3 regions of the Xenorhabdus bovienii SS-2004 genome follow, and region 2 is predicted to be linked to each of the others. Evidence: predicted binding sites of a transcription regulator. Region 2 holds the regulator's gene; each other region holds the start of a gene.

Region 1 (6,197 bases), 610 kb from region 2:
GACGTTCGTTCACTTGTTGTAGCCGGTATAGATTGGGTTGGTGTATGCTGCTTGCCCAGAAAGCTAACCAGGTTTTCATTGCTGCACTGCTGATTTGGCTGGCATCAAAATTTCCTTCAACAATGGCTTTCAGCCTCTGGGCTGGGGTTGCATTATCGAGCAGCCGTAACCGCCGTGCTACAGCCATTCCGAGTTGGTGTAATAAGTAACGCATGGTGGCTTCCAATAACCCATTCTTATCCTTGAAATAATGGCTGATAATACCGTTGGAAACGCCTGCTTTTCGGGCTATTTGCGCAATACTGGCATCCTGCATTCCAACCTCATTGACTACGGCTAATGTTGCATCAATGAGTTGCTGTTTTCTTATCGACTGCATTCCAATTTTTGGCATGTTTTTATGCTCAGAGAATCAATCATTTGGCAACCATTAAACTTTTTTTTAATTGAATGTTCAATCAAAATTAAATATGTTTTATTACAATATATTCACAATAGTTGGTTAAATTTATTCGAGGTAACATAATTTTTGTTTTTTATTCAAATAGTTAGTTGTTTTATTCTTTTTTGTCTTTTTATTTTCATTAACTTCAGGAACTGCCTATGAACACACCAGACAGTCCAAAAAACACTCAGAAGGATACTCTTAATTCTGTCGTTTTTTTCACCTCGGCAGGGCTGATTATCGTTTTTTCTTTATTCACGATTTTTTTCACTGATGCGACAAGTATCTGGATAAAAAATACGCTGGATTGGGTGTCCAAAACATTCGGTTGGTATTATTTGCTGGCCGCAACGCTTTACATTGTATTTGTTATTTTTGTTGCCGCTTCTCGTTTTGGTTCTATCAAATTGGGGCCGGAGCAATCTAAGCCGGAATTCAGTTTGCTTAGTTGGGCTGCGATGCTGTTTGCCGCAGGGATAGGCATTGATTTGATGTTTTTCTCAGTGGCTGAGCCAGTCACACAATACATGCGGCCGCCAACGGGTGAAGGAGAAACTATTGAAGCAGCTCGTCAGGCGATGGTGTGGACACTGTTTCACTATGGCCTGACGGGCTGGTCAATGTATGCCTTGATGGGGATCGCACTGGGATATTTCAGCTATCGTTATAATCTGCCATTGACCATTCGTTCTGCACTTTATCCTATTTTTGGCAATCGAATAAAAGGCTCTATTGGTCATGCCGTGGATATTGCGGCAGTGATAGGTACGATTTTCGGTATTGCAACCACATTGGGCATTGGGGTGGTGCAATTGAATTATGGTCTGAAAGTGCTGTTTGGACTGCCTCAAGGTTTGGGGGTTCAGGGTGGGTTGATACTGCTGTCGGTTGTGATGGCCATTGTTTCTGTCACTTCTGGCGTGAACAAAGGTATTAGGTTTCTGTCCGAGTTGAATGTACTGCTGGCACTGGGCTTGATCCTGTTTATTCTGTTTGTAGGAAATACTGAGTTTCTGCTTAATGGATTAGTGCAAAATGTTGGAGATTACATCAGCCGTTTCATGGGAATGACACTCAATAGTTTTGCATTTGAACGCCCGACCGAATGGATGAATAACTGGACGCTGTTTTTCTGGGCATGGTGGGTTGCCTGGTCACCGTTTGTTGGATTATTCCTTGCGCGTATTTCCCGTGGCAGAACTATTCGTCAGTTTGTGATGGGAACGCTGATCATTCCGTTTGTCTTTACGCTGTTATGGTTATCGATTTTTGGTAACAGTGTATTGTATGAAATCCTGCATGGTAATCGTCAATTGGCCGAAACGGTATTGGAGCACCCAGAGCAAGGTTTTTATGGCTTGCTGGCACTTTATCCGGCCTTCACGTTCAGCGCCTCTGTTGCTACGATCACGGGATTGCTGTTTTATGTCACATCGGCAGATTCAGGGTCGTTGGTTCTGGGGAATTTCACCTCAAATCTCAGTGATATCAATAATGATGCTCCTAACTGGCTACGTGTCTTTTGGTCAGTGGCGATTGGTGTATTAACACTGGGTATATTAATGACGGATGGCATTTCTGCTTTGCAAAATATGACGGTAATCATGGGGTTGCCTTTCAGCTTTGTGATTTTCTTTGTCATGGCAGGATTGTATAAATCTTTGCGTGTGGAAGATTTCCGCAAAGCCAGTTCATTGCAGAATACCTCGCCAACATTGGTACATGACAATGGTTCGTTGAACTGGAAACAACGTCTGAGCCGCATGATGAATTTTCCGGGCACGAAAAGTACCCAACGAATGCTGGATATGGTTTGTCGTCCTGCCATGCAGGAAGTAGCAAAAGAGTTGGAATTACGTGGCGCGAAAGTACAGTTTAATACGCTGCCATCAGAAGGGGACGAACGACTGAGCCCGCTTGAATTAATTGTCGAACTGGGGGATGAACAAAACTTTGTGTACCAGGTTTGGCCGCGGCGTTATTCCGTGCCTGGATTTACCTATCGTGCCAGATCGGGTAAATCTTACTATTACCGATTGGAAACTTTCTTGATGGAAGGGACTCAGGGCAATGACTTGATGGATTACACCAAAGAACAAATTATCAGCGATATTCTCGATCACTACGAAAAGCATCTGAACTTTATTCATCTGAATCGCGAAGCACCGGGTCAGACATTGATTTTCCCGAACGGGGGGTAGTTCTTTATGTTATGGCAAAGGCGACTTCTACGCTTTTGCCATGCTAGATTTTTTATTTGATCTATATGTAAAATTGTAATGGAATCATCGACTGTGAGATGTGCGTAATACTGATTTATCGTGTTTGCCATTTTCAGTTGTTGGAATAGAATTAACGAAGTCGATAGCTTTTGGTGCAAATACAGTGCCTATTCGCTCTTTAGTCCAGTTAATCAGTTCGGCGGCTTCCACTGTGGCTTTTGGTACAAGAACTACAGTTGCTTTGACTAACTCCCCCCACTTACTCCCGATAAGAATTTTGATATCCAACCGTTGAATATCTTCTATGAGCCGTGTTACTGGCTGTAGTGCATTGAGCGTAACGGTTGTGCGACTTTTACCCCATGTCCACCAATTATGTTCGTACTCAATGGCATTAGCATTGTCTGGAGTATCATGGAGTAAGCGTTCGAAATATTCACGGATTCTCATAGTGACCCCCAATAAACTAATTTTAAAATATTTATTATCGAATCAGAGCGTGATGGGCTAAGTGGTACCCCACACTAATTCTCTGGTTTTATTTCAATAAATCAATTAATAAAACATTAAATTGATTTATTGAATGATAATGTTGTAATTTACTTTTAGTCAATTGTTCGATGATCAATATTTCCATCACTTTAACCAACAATTCGGGAGTTTACCCATGTCTATTACGAATATTATGCCATCTAAAATCCCCATCAGCGTGTATCTCTTGGGCTTAAGTCTGTTTGCGATGGGAAGTTCAGAGTTTTTAATCGCAGGTGTGCTGCCAAAAATTGCTGAGGATCTGCAAGTCTCGTTACCCTCTGCGGGGATGTTAATTTCTGCATTTGCCGTTGGTGTTCTGTTCGGAGCGCCCTCGCTGGCTGTAGCAACATTGCGTTGGCCCAGACGAGCAACATTATTGTTGAGTCAGGCTCTGTTTGTTGCCGCTACCGCCATTGGGATGTTGTCGCCCGATTATTGGCCGTTATTGATTGCCCGCGTTGTCAGTGGTATCGCTTACGCTGGATTTTGGGCAGTCGCTGCGACGACAGCAGTTAATTTAGTAACCCAGGATCGCACGGCAAGGGCATTGGCCGTGGTTGTCAGCGGATTGAGTCTGGCGATGGTAGTGGGCGGGCCATTAGGAACGGTGATTAGTGATATAGCGGGGTGGCGTGCCGGTTTCTGGGCGGTTGCCGCAGCAACATCAGTCACGGCAATAGCATTGTGGTTTATGTTGCCGGAGATACAACCGGGTCAGGGAGAGGCTCCGGTATTAGATACGGAATTAAAAACCATGGCACAACCGAAATTATGGGTAGCTTATACCACTACTATGCTGACAACCGCCGCTTATATGGCGACATTCGGCTATTTGGGGGCATTATTGATTGATATCAGCAAGCTGGCGGTGGTTTGGGTTCCTGCGGTGCTTGCACTGTTTGGTATCGGTGCTTTTATCGGATTGACTATAGGTGGGCGGACAGCAGACAAATATCCATTCAAGACGCTGATGATTGGCACTCTTGGTATCATTGTGTCTTCTATTGCGTTGACTTTTTTAGCTGAAAACGTGATCACAACTTGTCTGGTATTTCTGCTCGGAGTGTCTGGTTTCGTTGTTAACCCTGCCGTCATGAACCGGGTCTATACCATTGCCGCAAATGCGCCGACACTGGCAGGTGCAACTAATGTATCCGCTTTCCAGCTCGGGATTACATTAGCCCCCTTGCTGGCTGGCTTTGCAATCGGGGCAGGCTACGGCTTATCTTCTGTGGCTGGAGTGGGAGCATTACTGGCAATTATTGCACTTGTCCCAATACTGATTGACGCGCGTTTACACCATAAAAATTGTCACAACGATTAAAAATTTCATCTCATCAAGGCTAAATATAAACAAAACTTCATATAGAGCGCTAACTTGTAGCAGGAATTAATTCTTAAAAAGCAAGTAGCTTTCAATGATATGAAGCTGTATATTTATACAGTTATTTTGGTGTGGAAAGAGGCATGCAGAGGTGAAATGCGCAAAATTATTCATATTGATATGGACTGCTTTTTTGCTGCCATTGAAATGCGGGATAATCCATCACTCCGCGATATCCCCATTGCTGTTGGCGGTAGCGCTGATAGACGAGGGGTGATCAGCACGGCAAATTATCCTGCCCGCCTTTTTGGCGTACGCAGTGCTATGTCCACTGCAATGGCATTGAAACTTTGTCCTCAATTGAAAGTCATACCGGGGCGAATGGCGTCCTACAAAGAAGTTTCTCAGCATATCCGCCAGATTTTTTCCCGTTACACTGAACTGATTGAACCGCTTTCACTGGATGAAGCCTATTTGGATGTGACGGACTGTCAACATTGCCACGGCTCGGCGACGTTGATCGCCCAACAGATCCGTCAGGTGATTTTTGATGAATTGCAACTGACAGCCTCTGCTGGCGTTGCACCTATCAGATTTCTGGCAAAAATTGCGTCTGATATCAATAAACCTAACGGGCAATATGTTATTTCCCCTGAACAGGTTGAGGTATTCGTCAAGTCATTGCCATTACGCAAAATTCCAGGAGTGGGAAAAGTCACATCCAAGCGTCTATCTGATATGGGATTGGAGACTTGTGCTGATGTACAAAACTATGACAAGGTTGCGTTGATTAAAAAATTGGGGAAATTTGGGCTGGCACTTTGGGAGCGCAGTCATGGTATTGATGACCGGCAAATCAGTCCCGATCGCTTACGTAAGTCTGTTGGTGTAGAAAAAACATTGGCACAGGATATTCATGAGTGGCGTGATTGTGTTGAACTCATCGAAAAACTTTACCCAGAATTGGAAAAACGTTTAGGCAAGGTAAAACCTGATCTCCGCATTGCCCGTCAGGGTATCAAATTAAAATTTGATGATTTTCAATTGACGACACAGGAACATATTCACCCATTATTGGATAAATCGGATCTGATTCAGGTGGCAAAACAGGCTTGGGAAATTCGCAGAGAAGGGAGGGGCGTGCGGTTGGTTGGGCTGCATGTGACGTTACAGAATCCTCAATTGGAACGGCAATTATTACTGGAGTGGTAATATTGGGCTGGTAATGCTGAAAGGGAAGCTCCCCTACGGCTGATGAGCAGGGGAGGCACGTATATTACTCTTTAACCGGGATCGCTTTTAGGATAGCGGTTAACAACTGCCAGTATTGACCAACGCTCTTGATGTGAACTTTTTCATCAGGCGAATGGGCGCCACGAATGGTTGGGCCAATGGAAACCATGTCCATATCCGGATACGGTTTTTTGAACAGACCACATTCCAGACCTGCGTGGATCACCATAATATTGGGGATCTTGTCGAATAATTGCTGATAGGTTTCACGAACTAAATGCATGACTGGCGAGTTGGCATCTGGCTGCCAGCCTGGATAGTTGCCACTGGTTGCTGTTTCTGCATCTGCCAGTTTTGCCAGAGAATTTAGCATATCAACAACGTAAGCCTTGCCACTGTCGATCAATGAACGGATCAGGCAGATAATCTCGACTTTATC
Region 2 (6,197 bases):
ATAAACCAGTTCATGACCATCCTGCGCCAGTTGGCGAACCCGCTCGGCGTTATGGACATTAATGCCCTGATACAAACGGTTCCACGTCCATCTCAAGATACGATCGGTCAAACGTACGGTTTCAGAAGAGAAATCTGCTGCAATCTCCTCCAACATATTGATAGCGTTTTGCTTCGCCTTTTCAGGTGAGATTTTTTTGCTACGTGTCTCATCGGCAATGGCTTTCTCAATGGCTTTGGATGCCAGCAGCTTGTTGAACAGATCCTGCCTGGCGGGCAAACGTGGCCCTACCGCAGCCAAACGCTGCCGGGAATAGTGTATCCGTGCAACGCGGGCAAGTTTATTGGCAATGATATCATCTGTGCCATGATCATTGGCCATGCTGAGTAATGAAACAGGTGTGGAAAAACGCACAAAACTATCCCGTCCCAGCCACAAAATTGCAAAAAACTTTTGCACACCGTTTAGTAAACGCAGCTGTGGCGCTGTATTTCCTTCCTGCCCTTCGCGTCCAGGGGAGCGGCCGAACATCACAGAAACAGGCACCATCTGAATATCCAAATCGGGATTATTGCGATGCAGATCCAGATAAGAATGAAAAATCTTCACGGATTCATGTTTAGGTGCATAGCAACGGAACACTCGTGGGCCGTCATCAATAAAGACATAGCTTGGAAGTAGGGTGTCACCCATTTCCAAAGGATTCAATGGATCTGGCAGATCTTGCGCCAGGCATTGTTGACGCAGGGTCAATAAGTCTGTTTTTGAGTGATACGGCAGCACATATAAAATAGGCCGTGTCGTATCAAGGATCAGTTCTGCAATGGGATCCGTGGGGATAAGCTTACTTTTTACTAAGAATTTCAGTGGAAAATTCAATAATTTATAATATATTTTACGCCAACTTGACATAACAACTTTAAGCCTCTTGTTAGCAACGCGCCGCAAGCATACCAGAAACGGATTTTGAGATCTGTGGAAATAAGACAATAATAGGAGCTAAAAGTTATATGACCTTACAAATATTATGCTAATTGAAGAAAATTTTTTATGGAAAATCAATCAACAGGTTTGATTCGTATCATTAAAGCGGCAGGGTACTCGGCGAAAGGTATTAGGGCTGCGTGGCAAAATGAAGCGGCATTTCGGCAGGAAGTCATTGTCGCCATATTAGCAATTATCCTTGCATTTTCCCTTGATTTTGGCATGTCCGAGAGGCTTTTGCTCATCGGTTCAGTCATGCTGGTGGTCATTGTGGAAATCCTTAACAGCGCCATTGAGGCGGTAGTTGATCGCATTGGCAGTGAATATCATGAATTATCGGGCAGGGCGAAAGACATGGGATCAGCTGCAGTATTTCTGACAATAATTCTGGCGTTGTTTATCTGGGGAATGATCCTTTGGTCGTATTTTATGCACTGATATGACATGATTTTCGTCAATACACGTTATTTAGCGGCTTTTATGGGCTGGCAGGTTCCCAATTCGAATTTACCTGTATATACTCACAGGCGGACTGTATAAACAAACAGGGGGCGAAATGAAAGCATTAACTGCCAGACAGCAGCAAGTTTATAACTTGGTGCGTGACCATATTTCGCAAACGGGTATGCCACCAACACGTGCTGAAATCGCAGCACGTCTTGGTTTTCGTTCACCTAACGCGGCAGAAGAGCATTTAAAAGCATTGGCGCGTAAAGGGGTGATAGAGATTATCTCTGGTGCATCCAGAGGTCTCCGTTTGCTTCTTGAAGAAGAAGGGGCAGCGGGATTACCGCTGATCGGTCGTGTTGCTGCTGGCGAACCATTGCTGGCTCAGGAACATATCGAGAGTCATTACAAAGTTGATCCTGCATTATTCAAACCAAATGCTGATTTTCTGTTGCGTGTCAGCGGAATGTCCATGAAGGACATCGGCATTATGGATGGGGATTTACTTGCTGTGCATAAAACACAGGATGTTCATAATGGCCAAATCATTGTGGCGCGAATTGAAGATGAAGTGACAGTCAAACGTTTCAAACAAGTAGGAAACAAAATTGAGCTGATTGCTGAAAACCCAGAATTCGAGCCTATCGTTGTGGATTTATGTGAGCAGAGTTTTACCATTGAAGGATTGGCAGTTGGTATTATTCGTAACGGGGATTGGATCTGATTGTAAAAGCGGATAATTGCACTTTGCCATTCTGGGGCGGTCATTTTTTTCGTAGTACCCGTTCAATAAAAGTTTTACGGAAGCTTGAAAATAAATGTGTTTATCGGCCATGACCGCCTCAATCAAACTTAAGGTTATTTTGCCTTATTTCTTTTTATTCTCTTCAGTTTTGTGATTATGCTGACATGTATCGCGTTCTGTACAGGAATCGATTTCATGGCAAGGGGAACACAAACCGTGGACTTCAATCACGCTGTGACGTAAATGAAACCCCACTCCTTGAACTAACTGCTGAATAGCGGATTCAATATTCTTGGCATCCCGTTCGGTAACGGAACCACAATTCTCACAGATAAACATGGCTGACGTATGGCTGGGTTCCTCAAAATGATGGCAAATCACATAACTATTTGTGGATTCTATTTTGTGGACAAAACCCTGTTCAAGCAAAAATTCCAGCCCACGATAGACCGTTGGCGGTTTTGCCTGTGGCTCGACTTCACGTAGCAGATCCAATAAATCATAAGCGCTTATTGCGCTTGGCTGCGTTGAAATTAAACGCAGAATTTCAAGTCGTTGAGGTGTTAAACGAACTCCTCGTGACAGGCAGATTGTCTCAGCCTGTGTCAGTAACTTTTTTGGATTGATAGTTTTCATTACACCTTTCACACTCAGCATGATGCCAATAGTTGTAATATTATCATGTTTTTCAGTCTGGAAGTGGGATCCAAGCAGACGGTTACGGTGCTGATGGCTAAACGAGTCGGTGAAAAGGTGATTAACTATCCTGATGTTATGTCATACTTTGTTTAATGGTGGTGGCTATTCAGGATAAAAATAAAAATTAATCCGTTGATAAGAACGATAAAATATGCTGAAAACAAAATTTTAATTCTTTGGCGGTAGAAAAAAGGCATGTATGGAGATAATAGCAGTTTCTTAAAAGAAACCGCTATTTTGTAAGGGAAATTAAGGCAATTGTTATTTAGTGAAAATGCCTTTAAAGGGATTCCAGCCATCATCGCCTTTTATTTCTTTTAGATAATAAGCATAATTTGCTAGATACCCATTTAAGAGAGAAAAAGCTCCTCCCATTACATTTAAAATACTATCTGATATATCAATACCTGATATTATTGAGAAAATTACTATGATTGAAAATACAGCAATGTTAAGGCCTAATAAAGTTAATCCTTTTTTCCATAATCCAATGATTAGGTAATAGAAAATTCCGAAAAATAATGCAATAAAGTTCATGTTTATTTTAATACGTTTTAAAAAAGGTGTTTTTCTAAATGCTTCTCTATGCTCTTGTGTAGATGGAGCTCAATTTTTTTCAAAAAACTTAAAACGTTCTTGCCATTTTTCAGAATATTTAGATATGTCCATTGAGTTCCCTTATTTATTATCATTATATTTTTTAAGTTTAATAACTATTTTTTAAAATAATCACAAACGGTAATTTCTATTTTTGGATGTTATTTGTGAAAGGTTTACTTTTTTCTTCTCTTTAGAGTAATAAATAATCTTCCCTGTGCATTAAAGATGATAATGATAAAGTATAAGGTTAATCATTATCAATACTGTTTTTATTTACAGTATATCGGATTTTATTAATTACATAATTGATATTTTCTTTGTGTTATTAACTAATTATTGACCTTAATCGCTGTATTCAATTTTGGCGGCATAAACTTTATATGTCATGATATTCATAGAGTACTCCTTACTGTTTGAATGAGTTTTTTTGTTTAGCTTGTATGGATTCCTGTCCGCCCTCTGGAACTTCTCTGTGCTATAGTAGACCATAAATTTCCCCCTATTCTCTGTATCAGCTTCCTTATAAATGAGGGAGCGGCAAGGGATTCAGAGAATGAAAATATCGCCTTGAAAGTACAAAAATGCAGCAAAATAAAAAAATTGAAAATACTGATACAACTAAACATGTGAGCAAAAAAGAGGCTGAATTCTCTCTCAACCGTTTCTCCGTTGCCCCCATGTTAGATTGGATTTACTAATAATATAAATCAACTAGTTATGCGGTTTAGGGGTGCTATTGGGGTGCCTTGATAGCAGCACCCGGATAGTTTTTGACGGGTTTTGTTAGTTCATTTTCTTTTAAACTGTATCCTCTCCAGTTCTTTTGAGGCTTGCTCTCTTTGTTTATCAATGTATGCAGCAAGATCATTCACATGAACGATTCTCGGTGACTTCTGGCTGTCGTTTAACTTATATGTAGGGATACCCAGCTTTCCTTCGTTTGCCTTGCGTTCGGCTGTTCCGGGACTCATCTTGAAATATCTTTCCGCTATATCTGACAGCGGAATTTGTGAAGTCTCAAACTCTGCCATTAACAAAAAGGCTGTATTCATCTTCACTATTCCCCTCCTTTCTGATAGCCGTTCTCCAGAATTATTTTAGCCACTCCCGCAGGTGTCACCTTATCACTCCATGTCGCATCAAATATGATGTCGTTCAGTTCCCAACTAAGAATGTCGTCCAAATTTTTTGGTCTTAAGTTGTAGGGCACTATGTCGGGCACTCCTTCCATAATGTCTATAGTGAGTGCGGCAATTTCCTTTTCTCCCCGTTCTGGCTTACGGTATCCTGCCTGCCAGATTGCATCGGTGATATCAGAAGGATCGCCCCAGACCGAGGCGATGATTTGAGTCAGGTGGAATGAGTTATTGATCATGACTCTTCTCCGCTGTTTTCATCATCAAAGATAGCCATTTGTCCCGCCTCTTTCAGTGCACTAATCATCTTATGGCGCTTACCTTTGGTCTTTTTGCGAGCGTTCATGATTTGGCTGCACACAGAAAGCAACTCAGCTTCGTTCTTCTCATCTTTTGCTAGCTGGTGGCGTAATTCATCAAATCGTCCAACCATGTGATCGAGAGACGGCAGGGCATTAATGCCGATACCTGAATTTCCCGATTTGAAATCGATAAATGCCTGGTTCACATCAAGCTGGAAATCCGGTCGAATCCATCCCGCGTAAGAAACCGCTATCAACTCATGGGCGTAAGTGCCCGGCGATGTGCCGCCGTGAGCAGAATCGACTGCTTTTTGAGCAAGCGCCAAATCTGGCGTTTGAATACTTTTCAGTAACTTAGCCTCCAATTCTGCAATAAGCTCTTTTGCGTACTTGGTTCTCAGCCATCTGTTTGGTGCTTTTTCTTCACCCTCTCCACTGGCCTTATGTAATGTGTTCAGGTTGTAGCGCCCGAATTCATCAAGGGGAATTTCAACACCAACAACCACAGGAAGTAATTTGCCTTTCATTATTCTTTACCTCGCTTATTACCCGCTTTCTTCACCGGTGTTAATTTCACTTCTGCCACTTTTGGCGCTGGTGGCAAGGGAGGGCAATCGCCCTCATGAATGTAAAAGTTCTGTCTGAGGCGGTGGATAATCTGATCCGTATGATCCCTGCCGTCGTCGATGTGGAACGTGGCCTTAACAAGCACATCGTTAATGTCTGCCATCTGGCACTGCTTATCTGTCACTGTCCGCCTCCTTGCAAAGGATTTTGTAAGCGCGCATCATGTGATTGGATTTGCCTGTGATAACCGTTCTTCTGAAAAACACACTGGAAGAAGAAGCCCGAACAGGTGTGGCTAACAGGGCAGCATCAACACAACGGTTGTGTTTTCGGCGTTCTGTAATGAAACTGGAAATGACTATTTGCGCTGTGCTGCCCTTGTCCTGATATTCGATTTTCATAGCTTCAACTCTCTTACCCTTTGCTCGGCAGCTTCGAAAGCGTCTTTATAAAGTGGCAGAACGATAAAAACAGGGTTGCCGTAAAGCTTGTTTGTGAAAGCGCCAAACCGGAATCGACAAGCGGCTTCCATGCCCGAGGGTTCCATGAGTACCGCGCCCCTACCAAACATCAAATATGGGTAGGCCAGATACTTAGCACCAAAGTACGGGATCACATTCTGTTTCTCGGTCGGGATGGCTTTGTCTAAATCAGGGAAGCGTCCATTAATTATCTCCAGACGAGTAAGGCTAAAGGCCACTTCATCTTCCCCCAAAT
Region 3 (6,197 bases), 1.3 Mb from region 2:
ATCAGCTTGCGCGTAATGGCCAATAATCTCAGCCAGCGTTGTTTTCCCCGTTCCCGGTGGTCCCCACAAAATCATGGAGTGAAGATGACCCGCGCGGATTGCTCGTGGCAAAGGTTTGCCTTCCGCTAGCAAATGTTGCTGACCGATATAATGATCTAATGTGACTGGCCGCATTCTCGCGGCCAGTGGCTGAAATTCATTTTGTGAAAAATCGAGTGAAAGATTGTTCACTTAAACCTCACTAACGCTGATCATCCAACGTGACGCCCTCTGGCATGGTGAATTTGAATTTTGATTCATCAACGCGGGTATTTTGCTGCCCTTTTAATTGATAAGCACTTTTTTGCCCATCTTGCTCAACCGCTGTAAATTTCTGGATAGTCCCCTCCGGCGTTACAGTGATTGAAAAATGTTTCAAATTTCCATTGGCGTTACTGGGCGTCAACTCGAAGTTATTGCCATTTTGTACAACGTTATATTGCTTCCAGTCAGCAGAATCATTACGGGCAATCAACATAAATGGTGTATTGCCTGCAGCATCTTTTAACCAATTAGCAGTCACTTGTTCAACAAAGGGGTTATAGAACCACAATGTTTTGCCATCAGAAACCAAGACACTCTCATCAGGCGCTGTCATGTGCCAGTTGAACAAATTAGGACGTTTGACCCAAAGTTGCCCTTCACCGTTTTGGATCGCTGAACCATCACTACTAGTGACGGTTTGGATAAAACTAGCGTGAAAGCTATTCACCTTACCCAAGCGACCTTGTAGATCCTGCGAGGCATCAGCCCATGCAGTACCCACACTCACACCCATCATCAGACAACCAATCAACATCAGTTTTTTCATGTGCGAGATACCTTCAATTCATATTTATTATCAGCGTTAATAGCCGATACCACATTTAAAAATGACTTATCAATGTTCATGCGGCGGAGGCGCCAAGACTTCACGATTGCCATTGTGACCAGGAGTACTGACAATCTGCTGTGCTTCCATCTGTTCGACAATTCTGGCTGCTCGGTTATACCCGATGCGGAACTGTCGTTGTACACCGGAAATAGAAACCCGACGTTTTTCGGTCACAAATTGAACCGCCTGATCAAACAGGGGATCCAATTCTTCATCGCTATCTAATCCCAGACCACCTTCACCGTCTTCTCCACCCTTGATAATATTATCAATATATTGAGGACGACCACGGGCTTTCCAGTCGTTGACAACTTCATGAACTTCCTGATCGCGAACAAATGCGCCATGAACACGTACAGGAATGGAAGAGTTTGGTGCCAGATAAAGCATATCCCCCATGCCAAGTAATGATTCTGCACCACCTTGGTCAAGAATGGTACGAGAATCAATTTTACTGGAAACGGTAAATGCGATGCGCGTCGGGATATTGGCTTTAATCAGCCCTGTAATGATATCAACTGAGGGACGCTGTGTTGCCAGCACCAAGTGAATACCTGCTGCGCGTGCTTTCTGAGCCAGACGCGCAATCAATTCTTCCACTTTTTTCCCTACCGTCATTATCAAGTCAGCAAATTCATCAACCATGACAACGATATAAGGCTCTTTTTTCAGCATAGGATGAGTTACATCCATACTGTCACCCGGTTTCCAGAAAGGATCGGGGATCGGGCGTCCCATATTTTCCGCTTGTTTGATCTTATCGTTATAGCCGGCGAGATTACGCACGCCCAAAGCTGACATCAACTTATAACGACGCTCCATTTCGTTCACACACCAGCGCAGTGCATTCGCCGCATCTTTCATATCAGTGACGACTTCCGTCAATAAGTGCGGAATACCTTCATAAATCGACAATTCGAGCATTTTCGGATCGATCATGATAAAGCGGACATCTTCCGGTTTCGCTTTATATAGAATGCTGAGGATCATTGCGTTGACCCCCACTGATTTCCCCGATCCCGTCGTCCCTGCAACCAGCAAGTGAGGCATTTTACCCAAATCAGCAACTACTGGCTGACCTGCGATATCTTTCCCCAAAACGATAGTTAATGGCGATGGGTTATCGCGGAATTTTTCACAGTCCAAAACCTCACGCAGATAAACTGTATGACGTTTTTTATTCGGTAATTCCAAACCTACGTAAGGTTTTCCCGGAATCACTTCCACGATACGAACCGCCACCGCAGAGAGTGAGCGGGCAAGGTCACGCGACAAGTTGGAAATACGGGAAGCTTTAACCCCTGGAGCCAAATCCAACTCAAATCGTGTAATAACCGGACCTGGTGAGAACCCAACAACATCCGCTTTGACACGATAATCATTCAGGCGCGCTTCAATCAGACGTGAAATCTGTTCAAGGGCAAACATATCGACGGGCTCCTCTTCTGCGGGTGGTTTCGTCAGAAGATCTAAAGAAGGCATCGGTGTTGTTGGCTTTGGCAATGGTTGATCATTACGCATCAAAAATGGATGGAACAGGCTCGATTGCTGCGGTTGCTGCGGTTGCTGCGCAACAGTATGCTGAATTTTCGATTCATGGGAAGGCCCTGAAACAGAAACTGTTCTTTTTTCCTGTTCTGAATGAATCGATGACTCTGATTGCAGGGGTAATGGCTCAACAGGTTCAGATTTTTCAAAACCATCAGCCAGTGAAGAATAATCAAACGCAGGCTTTTCGGCCTGACTTGGAATTACAGGCTGGATCTTTTGATAACGTTCACGCTGCTGCTGTTCAAACGCCACTCGCAATGCCTCTTCCTGTTCCGACGGTTCATCAACACTATGCTCTACAAATTCGGCTGTCGCTGATTGCTTATGTATCTGAGCGATTTCTTCACGAGGCCCTTTTGTTTCTTCTTCAAAATTAGAACCATAGCGTTCACGCTGCTGTTCAAGGAATTGCTGCCGCAACGTGTCTTGCTGCTGTTCATCCATTTGCTGTTCATCAGTTTCCGCAATAAGATCGCTTTGTCTCTCTTTTTCTTCCCGTTGCAGATGTTCAGACAAACGCTGAGACGGTACTTTGACACCATATAATTCACGGCGGGTAGGTATTCTAACGGGATTCGGCCGCGGCATTTCAGGGCCAATACCCTGTTTCATCTGAGGAGTTTTCATCACAACAGCAGCACTAGAAACACCAGCAGCCACATTTTTCAGATTATCATTCGGAGAAAAAGTAAACGACTCTATCGGCTGTATGTTTGTTGCCACAGTGCTATCTATAGATAACTCTGATTGTGCAGTTTTACTGAATTCTGATTCTGTATCTAATTGATAATCAGCTGGTAGTTCAAATGTATAAGGAACAGGTTCTTGATCTTCTTCAGCATGATCCGATTCAGTTTGTACTGATTCCGGTAAGGCAATGGCTTTCTGAGCAATAGATTGCGGCCTGTTTTCGTTTTGCTGCACAGACTGAACCTTTTCAGGTGAACCGACCTCCTGCGCTATATCCATAGCTGGAGGCACTGAATCAGTTTTAACCAGTTCCACCATCGTTGGCGCACTCAACAGCACGTCATCCTCGTCAACTTCTACAGCTTTAGCGGCAGATGCTGTCGTGCCTATATCACCTGTGTTGACATTATCAGCACGATTTTGCCCGCTGGCCAGATGTTCAGGAGTAACCTCGTTTTCCAGTTCTCCATACTCAGGCTCATTGCGACTGCGATTTACCATAAAACTGAGTGAGTCAAGAATAACTGCACCAATTTTTTCCGCAATCGTGAGCCATGACCAGCCTGTAAATAATGTGAACCCAATAGCCCAGACACCGAGCAGCGCTAATGTCGCCCCAAGAATATTAAACCACGGCAGAATTGCTTTACTGAATAAGTTGCCGATGACACCACCAGCAGCAAAATCGTTTAAATCATCAATATTGAGAGCAACCAGACCACATGAGGTTAATACCAGTGCCAAAGCGCCAATGATGCGTAATGCGAGCGTAAAGAAATCAACATACTCTTGCCTATCTTTCTGACGGAAAGCATTCCAACAACCTAAGAACATAAATAGCGGGACTGCATAGGCAAGAATACCAAATGCCGAAAATAGTATATCTGACAACCAGGCTCCAACACTGCCACCGAAATTATGGACGGGCCCATTCCATGACGTTTGTGACCAACTGGGATCGGAGGGATTGAAACTGACAAGCGCCACCATAAAGTACACGGCACAAATAGCAATAACCAACAGAATGGCTTCCAGAAGCCGACGGCTACTGCTTATTTTCTTTAATTTAACACGTTTATCTTCTGTATATTCCTGGTTCAAGAAAGGCTCTCCAGGTTTTCCTATTGATTAAATGGAACAACGCTGAGGATTGCTCAGCGTTGGAACTGTATGCATAAACAGGAGTGTACCTAAGTTTTTCCTATTTTGCACCTGTACATTTTAGACAAAAGTTTAGCGAGTTTTAATGACTAAACGGTTACTCTGCTTCACTTCTTCCATGACAACATAAGTGCGGGTGTCATTGACGCCCGGAAGTCGCAGCAGGGTTTCGCCCAGTAATTTACGATATGCAGACATATCTGGCACTCGTGTTTTCAGTAAATAGTCAAAATCACCAGAAACTAAGTGACATTCTTGGATTTCTTCAAGTTTCTGTACAGCAGTATTAAACTGCTCAAAGACATCTGCTGCACCACGGTTCAGAGTAATCTCCACAAATACCAGCAGCGATGCATCCAGATAATGAGGATTCAACAAGGCGGTGTAACCAGAAATAAAGCCCTGACGTTCCAATCGGCGTACACGCTCCAGACAAGGAGTAGGTGATAAACCAACCCGTTTGGATAATTCCACATTAGAAATACGGCCGTCTTTCTGCAATTCGTTAAGGATATTACGGTCTATGCGATCAAGATCTTTTCCTGGACGCTTCTTATTATCTATCATCTTATTGCTCTCTCTTTATATTCCTACACCCATAACATTTTCCCTATCTCTCTCAAGCAGTTGAGCTGGAAAAGATGTCTTTCAAAGGCTAAAGCTCAATCTGTAACCAAGGTTTGGGATCTATACGCCATTTTCTGAAATACAGTTTCCCAGAACTCGATTAACCAAAACACGACTTACTAGAACACCGTCCTCCAGAATATTATTTCCCAAAACACTACGTCTCCCAGAAAGCAGCTTATCGGCAATTTTTTTGTTCTATAAGAAAACTACCCACTCCGATTTGTCTATTCTATAGAAACAATTGATTAGCGAGGTAGATAATTATCTCTTCCACAGATGTTTTCGCAAATGCACAGCCGATTGTCAAAGTAAATGAACAAAAATCAGAACAACCTACCAAACAAATTTTGAGTAAATCCTTTCAATAGCTTGTCTTATACCTTATACGGATAAATGATGTTCAATTCAGAAAGTTAAGTAACCTCTCCTTACATTCCCATTACATCATAGTTACTATCTATCGGTAAAATCGTTAATAACATAAATATTTTATCTGATAATCGCTTTTTTTAACTTATTATTTCTCCTACAATCCCCAAATCCGCAATATGCGATAATGGAAATGAGGTATTCATGAGCACAGCCAAACACAGTAAACTTATCATTCTTGGCTCAGGTCCTGCTGGTTATACCGCCGCTGTTTATGCAGCCCGCGCTAATTTAAACCCCGTCCTTATTACAGGGGTTGAAAAAGGCGGCCAATTGACCACCACGACTGAAGTTGAAAACTGGCCCGGTGATCCTGAAGGGCTGACAGGTCCAGATTTAATGGAACGTATGTTCCAGCACGCTGAAAAATTTCAAACAGAAATTATTTCTGACCATATTCAGAAAGTCGATTTCGAAAAAAAACCATTCCGTCTTTATGGAGATGATCAGGAATATACCTGCGATGCTTTGATCATCGCGACAGGTGCTTCTGCCCGTTATCTGGGTCTCCCTTCCGAAGACGCTTTCAAAGGTCGTGGCGTATCTGCCTGTGCAACATGTGATGGTTTCTTCTATCGTAAGCAAAAAGTTGCTGTAGTTGGTGGTGGCAATACCGCCGTTGAAGAAGCACTATATCTTGCGAACATTGCAGCCGAAGTCCATCTCATTCACCGCCGTGATACTTTCCGTTCAGAAAAGATCCTCATTGACCGCCTGATGGAGAAAGTCAAGAATGGTAATATCATTCTGCACACCGATAGAACTTTAGATGAGGTGCTGGGCGATGATATGGGTGTGACTGGCATTCGTATTCACGATACGA

What was found. Region 2 encodes LexA, which represses DNA repair genes until DNA is damaged. Its sites were predicted from a motif close to TNCTGTATGTACATACAGNA; they were not measured.
Region 1: dinB (DNA polymerase IV) is a predicted target of LexA. The motif match lies at 4,629-4,648, and genes of this name have one in related genera.
Region 3: XBJ1_RS03820 (DNA translocase FtsK 4TM domain-containing protein) is a predicted target of LexA. The motif match lies at 4,319-4,338, and genes of this name have one in related genera.

The regions. Positions count from the first base shown of each region.
Region 1 is NC_013892.1:3,225,712-3,231,908, reverse strand. Features, by position in the region: gene betI (transcriptional regulator BetI) at 1-394, opposite strand, end outside; gene XBJ1_RS14065 (choline transporter) at 604-2,646, shown strand; gene XBJ1_RS14060 (AMP-binding enzyme) at 2,731-3,117, opposite strand; gene XBJ1_RS14055 (Cmx/CmrA family chloramphenicol efflux MFS transporter) at 3,335-4,525, shown strand; gene dinB (DNA polymerase IV) at 4,682-5,737, shown strand; gene pepD (beta-Ala-His dipeptidase) at 5,802-6,197, opposite strand, start outside.
Region 2 is NC_013892.1:3,838,243-3,844,439, reverse strand. Features, by position in the region: gene plsB (glycerol-3-phosphate 1-O-acyltransferase PlsB) at 1-912, opposite strand, end outside; gene XBJ1_RS17050 (diacylglycerol kinase) at 1,051-1,422, shown strand; gene lexA (transcriptional repressor LexA) at 1,541-2,155, shown strand; gene zur (zinc uptake transcriptional repressor Zur) at 2,300-2,812, opposite strand; partial or broken gene XBJ1_RS17035 (DUF2628 domain-containing protein) at 3,137-3,436, opposite strand; gene XBJ1_RS17030 (pyocin activator PrtN family protein) at 4,264-4,527, opposite strand; gene XBJ1_RS17025 (hypothetical protein) at 4,533-4,850, opposite strand; partial or broken gene XBJ1_RS23075 (KilA-N domain-containing protein) at 5,092-5,440, opposite strand; gene XBJ1_RS22690 (hypothetical protein) at 5,440-5,664, opposite strand; gene XBJ1_RS22685 (hypothetical protein) at 5,654-5,881, opposite strand; gene XBJ1_RS17005 (hypothetical protein) at 5,878-6,197, opposite strand, start outside.
Region 3 is NC_013892.1:896,288-902,484, forward strand. Features, by position in the region: gene XBJ1_RS03810 (replication-associated recombination protein A) at 1-231, opposite strand, end outside; gene lolA (outer membrane lipoprotein chaperone LolA) at 242-850, opposite strand; gene XBJ1_RS03820 (DNA translocase FtsK 4TM domain-containing protein) at 920-4,255, opposite strand; gene lrp (leucine-responsive transcriptional regulator Lrp) at 4,388-4,882, opposite strand; gene trxB (thioredoxin-disulfide reductase) at 5,519-6,197, shown strand, end outside.